Regions from separate parts of the Clostridium sp. LXY-7 genome, predicted to be linked through region 2. Evidence: a T-box and tRNA genes for the amino acid it is inferred to sense, from the RefSeq annotation. Region 2 holds a T-box; the other regions hold tRNA genes.
The links. A T-box is a leader RNA that pairs with one kind of tRNA and senses whether it is charged. The one in region 2 lies ahead of leuS (leucine--tRNA ligase), so its partner is inferred to be a tRNA-Leu.
Positions count from the first base shown of each region.

Region 1 (3,219 bases), on a different contig from region 2:
TAGAATAATGTGTAACCATAAAATTTCAAAAAAAGATATAGTTAAATTAAGCCATGGTGGGCTATGCTTAAAATGTAAAACATGTCGTTATCCTATATGCCCATTTGGAAAATAGAGGTGAGATTATGGAAAATTTAATGTTAGATAAAATAAACAAAGAAGTAGCAAAGGGAGAAATCGTGGCCTTGAGTATTATAACCAAAGCTTGTGGTTCTTCTCCTAGAGGAGAAGGAACTATGATGGCTGTTGTACAGAGCGGAGAAGTTCTTGGTACTATAGGTGGAGGAGCATTAGAAAAAAATTTAATTGACCTGTGTAAAGAGTGTATTAAAGAAAATAGCAATAGAAGATTTTCCTTTAGTTTAACTGAAAGTGAGAAGGGATTAAAAATGGCCTGTGGTGGAGAAGTTGAAGGATATATAAAGATTTTTGCTCCTGTGAAAAAACTACTTATTGTTGGTGGAGGACATGTAGCCTTACCACTACATTCCATAGCACATATACTAGGATATCATGTAGTTATATTTGAAGATAGAGAAGATTATTGTAATAAGGAAAGATTTAAAGATGCTGATGAATTAATTTTAGGGGATATCAATGAAAAACTAACTAATTATCCTATAGATGAAAAATCCAATGTGGTTATAATTACAAGAGGTCATGTTTATGATGAGATTGCTTTAAGAGCTGTAATTAATTCAAAGGCAAATTATATAGGAATGATTGGAAGTAAAAATAAGGTAGGGAAGCTTAAAGCAAATCTAAAGGCAGATGGATATTCTTTAGATATACCTAATTTGTATACACCTATAGGCTTAGATTTAGGTGGAGAAACACCTGAAGATATAGCTCTAAGTATTCTTAGTGAGATATCTCTAGTAACTAATAAAGGAACTCTAGCTCATTTAGGAAAATAATATGGATAATCAAATTCAATGATTATTTACTTAACTAAATAATTATTGAATTTAATAGGAGTTAGTGATATAATTTATTTGTTAGTTATCATATGCGAGAGTGGCGGAATCGGCAGACGCGCACGCTTGAGGGGCGTGTGGGGTATCCCCGTGTGAGTTCAAGTCTCATCTTTCGCACCAAATAACTAACTTATATTATGCAGGTGTGGCGGAATTGGCAGACGCACTAGACTTAGGATCTAGCGCCTTCGGCGTGGGGGTTCGACTCCCTTCACCTGCACCAATATTTAAGAAGTTTATATTAAGAGTGAAATTTTAGACCATACGTCTAGTAGTTATAAAAGCTACTAGATGTGTGGTTTATTTTTTACGGTGAGATGTATAAAATGACCAACTACTTAGAAAGTCTGATGTTGAAAAATATGGTTTTTCACTGATGTAAAGTACTAAATTGGTGCTTATTTAAGTAATTTTAAATTGTTGTAGTTAGATTTTAATAGTATTACAAATCTAACAATATAGAGTGGAAGTGATACTAAGAATATGATATGATAAAATATAGTTAGCATACTCTAACTTAAAAATATTCGGCAACCGAATAGGTTTTTAATTATAAGAAAGGAGCCTGTAAATGGAACATAAATTTTATATAAATTCTAAAAATGGTTATACAGATATGCTAATGCAGTATGCAAAAATGCATGAGAAGATTGGTACAGTTCGATTTTTACCAAATAGTAAAAATAGTAAAGGCATTATTTATGACATAAAACCAGAGTATGGAAAAGGTTCCATACAGGTTTACAATCTGATAGGAAACGTAATGTTGTTGATTTTTGATATTATTTTTTCTAAAGATTTAGTAACTGTATTCGATTTAACACAAGAGTACTTTGAAATAGAGTATTGTGTAGATGGATGTATTTATATACAGGAAGAAAAAACAGGAAGTACATGTTTTGGGACTAACGATCTTTCTGTGTCCCTGTCTAGTGATACATATGGAACGGTGCGACGTTGTGCACATCAAAAGTATCAGGGTGTCTCAATTACAGCCGAAAAAAATGCTATTTCTTCCTACTTTGGAAGTTCAGGCATTGAAATTTGGGAGGATACTATAGAAAATTTAGAGAATAAGATTCGTTCTGAATATTATCTTGGTGTGAATACTTCTCCTGAAATAGCCAATGTTTTTCATCAGATTTACAATTGCCGTCTTCCAGAAAAATCAAGAGTATTGTTCTTCGAAAGCAAGGTTATGGAGGTTTTCTCAAAAATTGTTTCAAATGAACTTTTAGGTATTGACACCCCAGAAATAATTGCATTAAGTGAATATGAGACACAGCATATTAAAGAAATTCCACAAATACTTATGAATAATGTATATGAATTACCTACTATTAATACTTTATCAAAAAAGCTTGCAATTAATCCAAAAAAACTTGCAAAGGGTTTTAAATTTATTTACGGAGATACAATTTTCAGTTATCATCGAAAATTATGCTTACAACGCGCTGCTTCTATGTTATTAGATACATATAAATCGGTGAATGAAATTGCCTATGATCTAGGGTATGCAAATCCCAGCAATTTTTGCTACGCATTTAAAAGGCAATATGGTGTTACTCCCTTACAATATAGGACATCCTCTTTGCTTCAAAAGAGCAATTAAGATCCATTTATAAATCTCAAATTATTTATGCCACAGGCGTTTGCCTGTGGTTTTTTATTTTTCGATAAAAATTCAAAAGTCGTTCTTTCAACATAAATTCGCATGTCTATCAGCATAGTTTCAAGATGCTTCACTATATAATCATAGGTGTTTATGAGAAACATAAATATTTTTGCATTAGGGTTAGCTATAACTAACTTAATAAATACTATATAAATGAATTAGGTTAAGCATCATAAATAAAATTTAGGAGGAAAGAAAATGATAAGAAAAACAATATCAGTTCTGTTGGGGGCAAGCATCTGTTTAGTCATTTTTTCCGGTTGTTCACAATATGCGTATACGAGAAGTGATAACAATACAAATAATTCTATAAAGACACAAGAACAGCCCTATGAAAGTGAAATTCATTACCCTGTAACGCTTAGTGTCTATACAGATGCAGGTAAAGAAATAACTCAAACAATTGAAAAAGAACCTAAACGAGTTGTAGTCATTGGACAAGCATTAGCTGAACTGATGATAACTTTTAAAGAAGAAGACAAGATTGTTGGCGTGGGCTATCTTGATAAATCCTATTCTAAATATGAGAAGGAAATTTCTCAGCTTCCCATTCTTACCGATTTATGG
Region 1 is NZ_JBLLJL010000002.1:652,152-655,370, forward strand. Features, by position in the region: gene ACI48Q_RS10220 (molybdopterin-binding protein) at 1-115, shown strand, start outside; gene ACI48Q_RS10225 (XdhC family protein) at 126-917, shown strand; tRNA gene ACI48Q_RS10230 (tRNA-Leu) at 1,012-1,097, shown strand; tRNA gene ACI48Q_RS10235 (tRNA-Leu) at 1,117-1,200, shown strand; gene ACI48Q_RS10240 (helix-turn-helix domain-containing protein) at 1,549-2,589, shown strand; gene ACI48Q_RS10245 (ABC transporter substrate-binding protein) at 2,851-3,219, shown strand, end outside.
Region 1: it has a tRNA-Leu gene. The T-box ahead of leuS (leucine--tRNA ligase) is inferred to sense a tRNA for this amino acid. The anticodon was not compared.

Region 2 (3,219 bases):
GTAGCCAAAACCAAACATTAGATACATTCTAAATACATCGGCACCAAATTCTTTAATGTAATCATCAGGAGAGATAGTGTTTCCTTTAGATTTACTCATTTTCTGTCCATCTGGCCCTAGAATTAATCCTTGATGAGTAAGTGATAGGAATGGCTCATCAAAGTTTACATAACCCATATCTCTTAATGCTTTTGTAATAAATCTAGCATATAGAAGATGCATACATGCATGCTCAGGTCCACCTACATATTTATCAACTGGGAGCATACTGTTTGCAAGTTCAGTATCAAAGCATTTTTCATTATTCTTATTATCTATATATCTTAAATAGTAGAAAGAAGAACATACAAAGGTATCTAGAGTGTCTGCTTCTCTATGAGCTGTGCCTCCACATTTTGGACAAGTTGTGTTAATAAATTCATCACATTTTGCAAGAGGAGATTTACCATCTGGTGCAAATTCTACGTCATATGGAAGTTCTACAGGAAGTTGTGATTCTTGAACTGGAACTATTCCACATTTATCACAATGAATTATCGGAATAGGAGCGCCCCAGTACCTTTGTCTAGAAACAAGCCAATCGCGAAGTCTAAAGTTAACCTTCTTTTTACCAAGTCCTTTTTTCTCTAATTCAGTTACTACAGCTTCTTTAGCTTCATCACCCTGTAAGTCGTTAAATTCACCACTATTAACCATAGGACCATACTCAGTGAATGGAAGACCTTCTCCACCTTTTATAACTCTTTCTATAGGTAGATTATATTTTTCAGCAAAGGTAAAGTCACGTTCGTCATGAGCAGGTACGGCCATAACAGCTCCAGTACCATAGGTATTTAATACATAATCACCTATCCAAATAGGTACTCTTCTTCCGTTTATAGGATTTATAGCATAAGAGCCAGTGAATACACCAGTTTTTTCTCTGGTTATAGATTGTCTTTCGATATCTGATTGCTTTTTAGAAGCTTCTTTATATGCTTCTATGGCATTTTTATTTTCTTCTATAGTTAATTCATCTACCATTTCATTTTCAGGAGCTATAACTACATAGGTAACTCCAAATAATGTGTCTACTCTTGTAGTAAATACATCGAAGGAAAGGTTAGAGTTCTCAACTTTAAAGGTTACTTCAGAACCTATAGATTTTCCAATCCAATGCTTTTGCATAGCCTTTGTTTTTTCAGGCCAGTCAAGGGTATCAATCATTTCTAGAAGCTCATCAGCATAATCAGTGATTTTTAGGAACCATTGAGTAAGATTTTTTTTAGTAACTTCGCTACTACATCTTTCACAAACTCCATCTAGCACCTGTTCATTAGCAAGTACGGTATTACAACTTGGGCACCAGTTTACTGGAGCATTCTTTCTATAAGCAAGTCCTTTTTCATATAGTTTTAAAAATAACCATTGAGTCCATTTATAGTAATCAGGGCTACAGGTAACCACTTCATTTTCCCAGTTAAACATAGCTCCCATAGCTTTAAGTTGCTTTTCCATAGTTTCTATATTTTTATCTGTTGAATCTTTAGGATGAACACCTGTCTTTATAGCATAGTTTTCAGCTGGTAGACCAAAGGCATCGAATCCCATAGGTTGGAATACGTTATATCCTTGCATTCTTTTCATTCTAGCCCAAGAATCCACAGGTCCATAGTTAAACCAGTGACCAGCATGCAATTGGCTGCCAGAAGGATATGAAAACATCTCAAGAACGTATAATTTTTTATCCATTTTACTTTCATCAAATTTATAAAGTTCTGTTTCTTCCCATTTTTGTTGCCACTTATTATCAACAACAGTTCCGTATTTTGCCATATTTTTTCCTCCTATTAAACATTGATATATTTAAATTATTTTTTTAATATGCCTTAAACAAAATAAAAAGCTTTCGTCTCAAAAATAAGAGACGAAAGCATAGTTCCGCGGTACCACTCTAATTAGACCCAAGGGTCTCACTTATATAATATAACGGTTTTAGCCGTACTTGTTTATCACAAGTAAACTCCTAGACAAGTTCCTAAGCTTTCATTACTACATCTCACCAAACTGTAGCTCTCTGAAAATAAAATATCTTAGTACTACTTCTAATCACTGCATTAATTTATTAACTTTTCACAAATTATACATTAAATTATGACTTAATGTCAAGCTATTTGAATCTTCTATTTGCCATACTTTGAATAAATACAGTAAGTACATAATCAAATATAAAAAATGCTATGTTACCTACTATTATTATTAAAATTATAGAATAGGTTACAGGCAGATCTGGAGCAAATAATAATTTATATATAAAGAAAAACAAGATGGTAGAACAGTTATAGTATAAAAGTTTGAGACCAATTTCTAATGGGGTGTTACGCATACTTTCAATGTAATATTTAGCAATACCATAGGGTCCAAAAATTATCACATATAAAAGCCATATACTTTTATCAGGTAAAATAAAGTAAGATAGCATTAAAGAAGCTAAATATACTAGTATGGCATTTTTAACATCCGTAGTAATTACTGTTAGTGGTATAATTGCAGCTGTTAGCCCTAGTAAAAATAATGTATTAAACTTTAAAAAAGTAGCCGAGTATAATACTACTAATGTTAAGGCTACAAATAATCCTCCCAAGGCTATATTAGATGACTTACTTTTATGCATTGTTCTCCCTCCTCATTAAATTATGTATAATATCAGACATTACAAGCAACTTATGCAATCTCCACCCATACACTCACAACATGTATCTAGCATCCATAGATTTAGACAAGTTCCACATAAATCATTAGAACTATTTCTTTGACCATAATATGTATTTCTATAGGAATTTTGTCTATTATGAAGTTGATTTAATGCTTGCTTATACTCAAAGTTGTTAGGCTCCATTCTACAAGATGTATTTATTAAATTATATGCACTATCATACCAACCTTTTCTTAAATGTACCATCCCCATTAAAAATTGCCACTCAGCATTTCTATTAGAAATAGAGTTAAGTCTATTTTCAGCTGAATGTATATCTCCACGATTTATATCCATTCTGACCTGTTGAAATTCATTAAGATCACTGGAATTAGAATGATTCTGAGAATAGCTGCTACTTTGATTATATCCAGAATTTGAGTTGCTATATCCGTAATTATTAGAAGAAGTTTTTTTCATTAGAGTATCGTAGGCTTCATTTATCTCTCTAAGTTTTTCTTCTGCTAAGTCCTTTAAGGGATTGT
Region 2 is NZ_JBLLJL010000005.1:114,598-117,816, reverse strand. Features, by position in the region: gene leuS (leucine--tRNA ligase) at 1-1,815, opposite strand, end outside; T-box leader at 1,900-2,101, opposite strand; gene ACI48Q_RS16945 (hypothetical protein) at 2,150-2,653, opposite strand; gene ACI48Q_RS16940 (J domain-containing protein) at 2,693-3,219, opposite strand, start outside.

Region 3 (3,219 bases), on a different contig from region 2:
CATACTCATCATGTCTAAAGGTTTTTTTAGATTTATCAAAAGCAGTAATTATGTAATCCGGATTTATTTCCTGTTTAATTTTGAAAAGCATGTTTAAAAAGCCATATACTCCATTTGTATGAATACCCTCTTTAGTTGTAAGTTCAGGTATTGCATAAAAGGCTCTATAAAGTAAGCTATTCCCATCTAAGATCACTACTTTAGGTTTATTCATATTATCACTTCCTTTAAATATTTAGTTCTCATAATTCAATAAATTCTCAGTTACCATTTAATAAACTTTAACATAGAATATTTATTTAGTTAACTCCTATAATTATTGTCTATATTATTTACAATAGTTCTATTATGTAAATCTCTCTGTATTACATTAATATAATTAAATACGCCTATTAGGCGTATTTAATTATATTATATAACATTTTAAAAAATACTTAAATCTAATTCGTGAGAAAGCTTTTCTAAAACTTTAATTCCACCTATACTATTTCCTTTATTGTCTAAAGCTGGTCCAATAACCCCTATTCCCATTCGTCTTGGTACTGCTGCCATTATGCCACCACCAACTCCACTTTTAGCCGGAATTCCAATATGTACTGCAAATTTTCCAGATGCATCATACATACCACAGGTTACCATAATAGTTTTTATTATTCTGCATGCTTCTCTTGATATTATTCTTTCATTATTAAGTATTAACCCTTCATTAGCTAACATTGCACTTATTCTTGCTATATCTCTACAAGTTACTTCCATGGAGCAAGCTTTAAAATATACTTCTAGAATCTCCTCTACATCCCCTTCAATAATTCCATTGCCCTTCATATAGTATGCTAAGGCTCTATTTCTATCCCCAGTGTTTTTTTCACTGGTATAAACCTCAGTATTTATATGAATATCATCATTACCAGCTATCTTTCTTGTAAAGTTTAATATTCTATCAAACTTCTCTTCTGCAGTATCTCCACCAATTAAAGATACAGTAGCAATAGCACCTGCATTTATCATAGGATTTAGTGGTTTTTTCTGCTCATGGGTTTCTAAGTTAATTATAGAATTAAAGCCAGATTCTGTAGGTTCCATCCCTATTCTTGAAAATACATACTCTACACCATTATCTAAAATAGCAAGCATTAAAGTTACTACCTTAGATATGCTTTGTATAGTAAATTTTGTATCATAATCTCCAGCAAAATACTCTTTTCCTTCAAGCGTCGTTACACAAATACCTAGTACATTGGAATTAGCCTTAGCTAACTCAGGAATGTAGGATGCAACCTCACCTCTATTGGTCCACTTTTTACACTCATCAACGATATTCTCTAGTATTCTTTGCATTTGATACTCCCCATTTCTTCATAGTATAACTTTAAACCTTAAAATTATATGTCCATCCCTATTATATTACATACATATTAAAATTCAATACGTGTATTTATGTAAATCAAATAAACTTTTTAACTTCTGAAATAATTTTATATAATAAGTCACCAGTACTAATATGAGGTCCTAATCAACTTAATTTCATAATATAGTCTTGTTAAATGTAGAATTTTTATTACTTTTTCAATATATTAAATAAATTTTCTATAATATGTTGAAAAAGTAATAAAAATATGTTAAACTCTTAATGTACTAAGCCGGTGTGGTGGAACGGCAGACACACTTGACTCAAAATCAAGCGGGAAACCATGCGAGTTCGAATCTCGCCATCGGCACCAGAATGATAGGACAAAACAGATGCAAAATGGCATATGTTTTGTCCTAATTTTTTATGTTATACTAAGTTGAAGATAATTTATATTATCCGTACAGACATTTTTTATAATGGAGGTCTCAATGAAAAAGATCATCGTTACCATGCTAGCATCACTTATACTATTCACAGGATTCGCAACACCGGTTTATGCGCTATCGGACGCACAATCTGTGGCAATACAAACATTGCTGGATGATGCCTGTCGTATATCTGGTGTACCGGGTATGTCAATTTCTATAATCGCCGGAGATGAAATGTTCTACTTTTCCTCTGGCTACGCAGACCGTGAGAAAAGGTTGCCTGCGAGTGAAAACACCCTATACGAGCTGGCTTCGGTTAGTAAGGCTTTTACTGGTGTGGGCATTTTATTGTTAGAGGAGCAGGGACTACTGTCCATGACCGACCCTGTTCAGAAATATTTGCCTTGGCTTACGATGGAGTATAAAGGGATGCCCGTTGATATGCAGAGCCTTACACTCAATCACTTTCTGCACCATACCAGCGGCTTGACAAATCGAAAGCATATTCAAAGCATCCCGCAAGGCAGTACGCCAGATATGTTGCGAAAAACCGTGGAAGCATTGGTGGATGCTGAACTGGCATTTCCTCACGGTGAGCAATACGAGTATGGAACTGTCAATTATGATGTATTAGGTTTGGTTATTGAGGTTGTGTCTGGTCAAAGCTATGAAAGCTTTATGACGGAGCAGGTATTTCGCCCCTTGGGCTTATATCATACTTATGTTTATAAAGAAGAAGCCCAAGCAACCGGGCAACTGGCGCAGGGCTACCGATCTTCTTTTTTTATAACAAGCCCATATGACGCGCCGGATTATGCCGGTAACAAACCGGCGGGATATATCATGTCCTGTACAAAGGATATGGCGCATTGGATGAACATACAGATGGGTGGTGTACAGGATATACCTGAAGTATTTAAAGCGGTTATCATGAAATCACATCATGGAGACGTATCTGTTCCGGATGTCAATGGAATGTATTATGCAGCTGGATGGATTGTGAACGCTGACAAAACAATTATTGAGCACTCGGGGGGCAATCCCAATTTCTCAACCGAAGTGGTAATACTTCCAAATAAACGAACAGCCTTCTGCCTGCTAACCAACGGCGCTAATACCAATATCGGTCTGGTAAAAAGCATTAAAGATATATTGGACGGCAATCTTACGCAGTCGTATAAAATAAGTGGCATACAGCTTTTGGACATCATTCTTTCGTTTACCACAATTATTGTTTGCCTGTTGGCTATCATTTTCTTTATTTTGGGGTTACGCAGAAAGAAAATGAATGAGCGGCAATCAATAACAAAAAAGAGAATACTCATAACCGTTGTTTGGCTAATGGTTACTGTTGCCATATGCATTATGTGCTGGGTTTTCCCAATGCTCTTCAGATACGATTGGTCAACGTTACTTGTTTGGCAAACATATAGTATTTTT
Region 3 is NZ_JBLLJL010000002.1:885,955-889,173, forward strand. Features, by position in the region: gene polA (DNA polymerase I) at 1-214, opposite strand, end outside; gene glsA (glutaminase A) at 424-1,338, opposite strand; tRNA gene ACI48Q_RS11300 (tRNA-Leu) at 1,640-1,721, shown strand; gene ACI48Q_RS11305 (serine hydrolase domain-containing protein) at 1,840-3,219, shown strand, end outside.
Region 3: it has a tRNA-Leu gene. The T-box ahead of leuS (leucine--tRNA ligase) is inferred to sense a tRNA for this amino acid. The anticodon was not compared.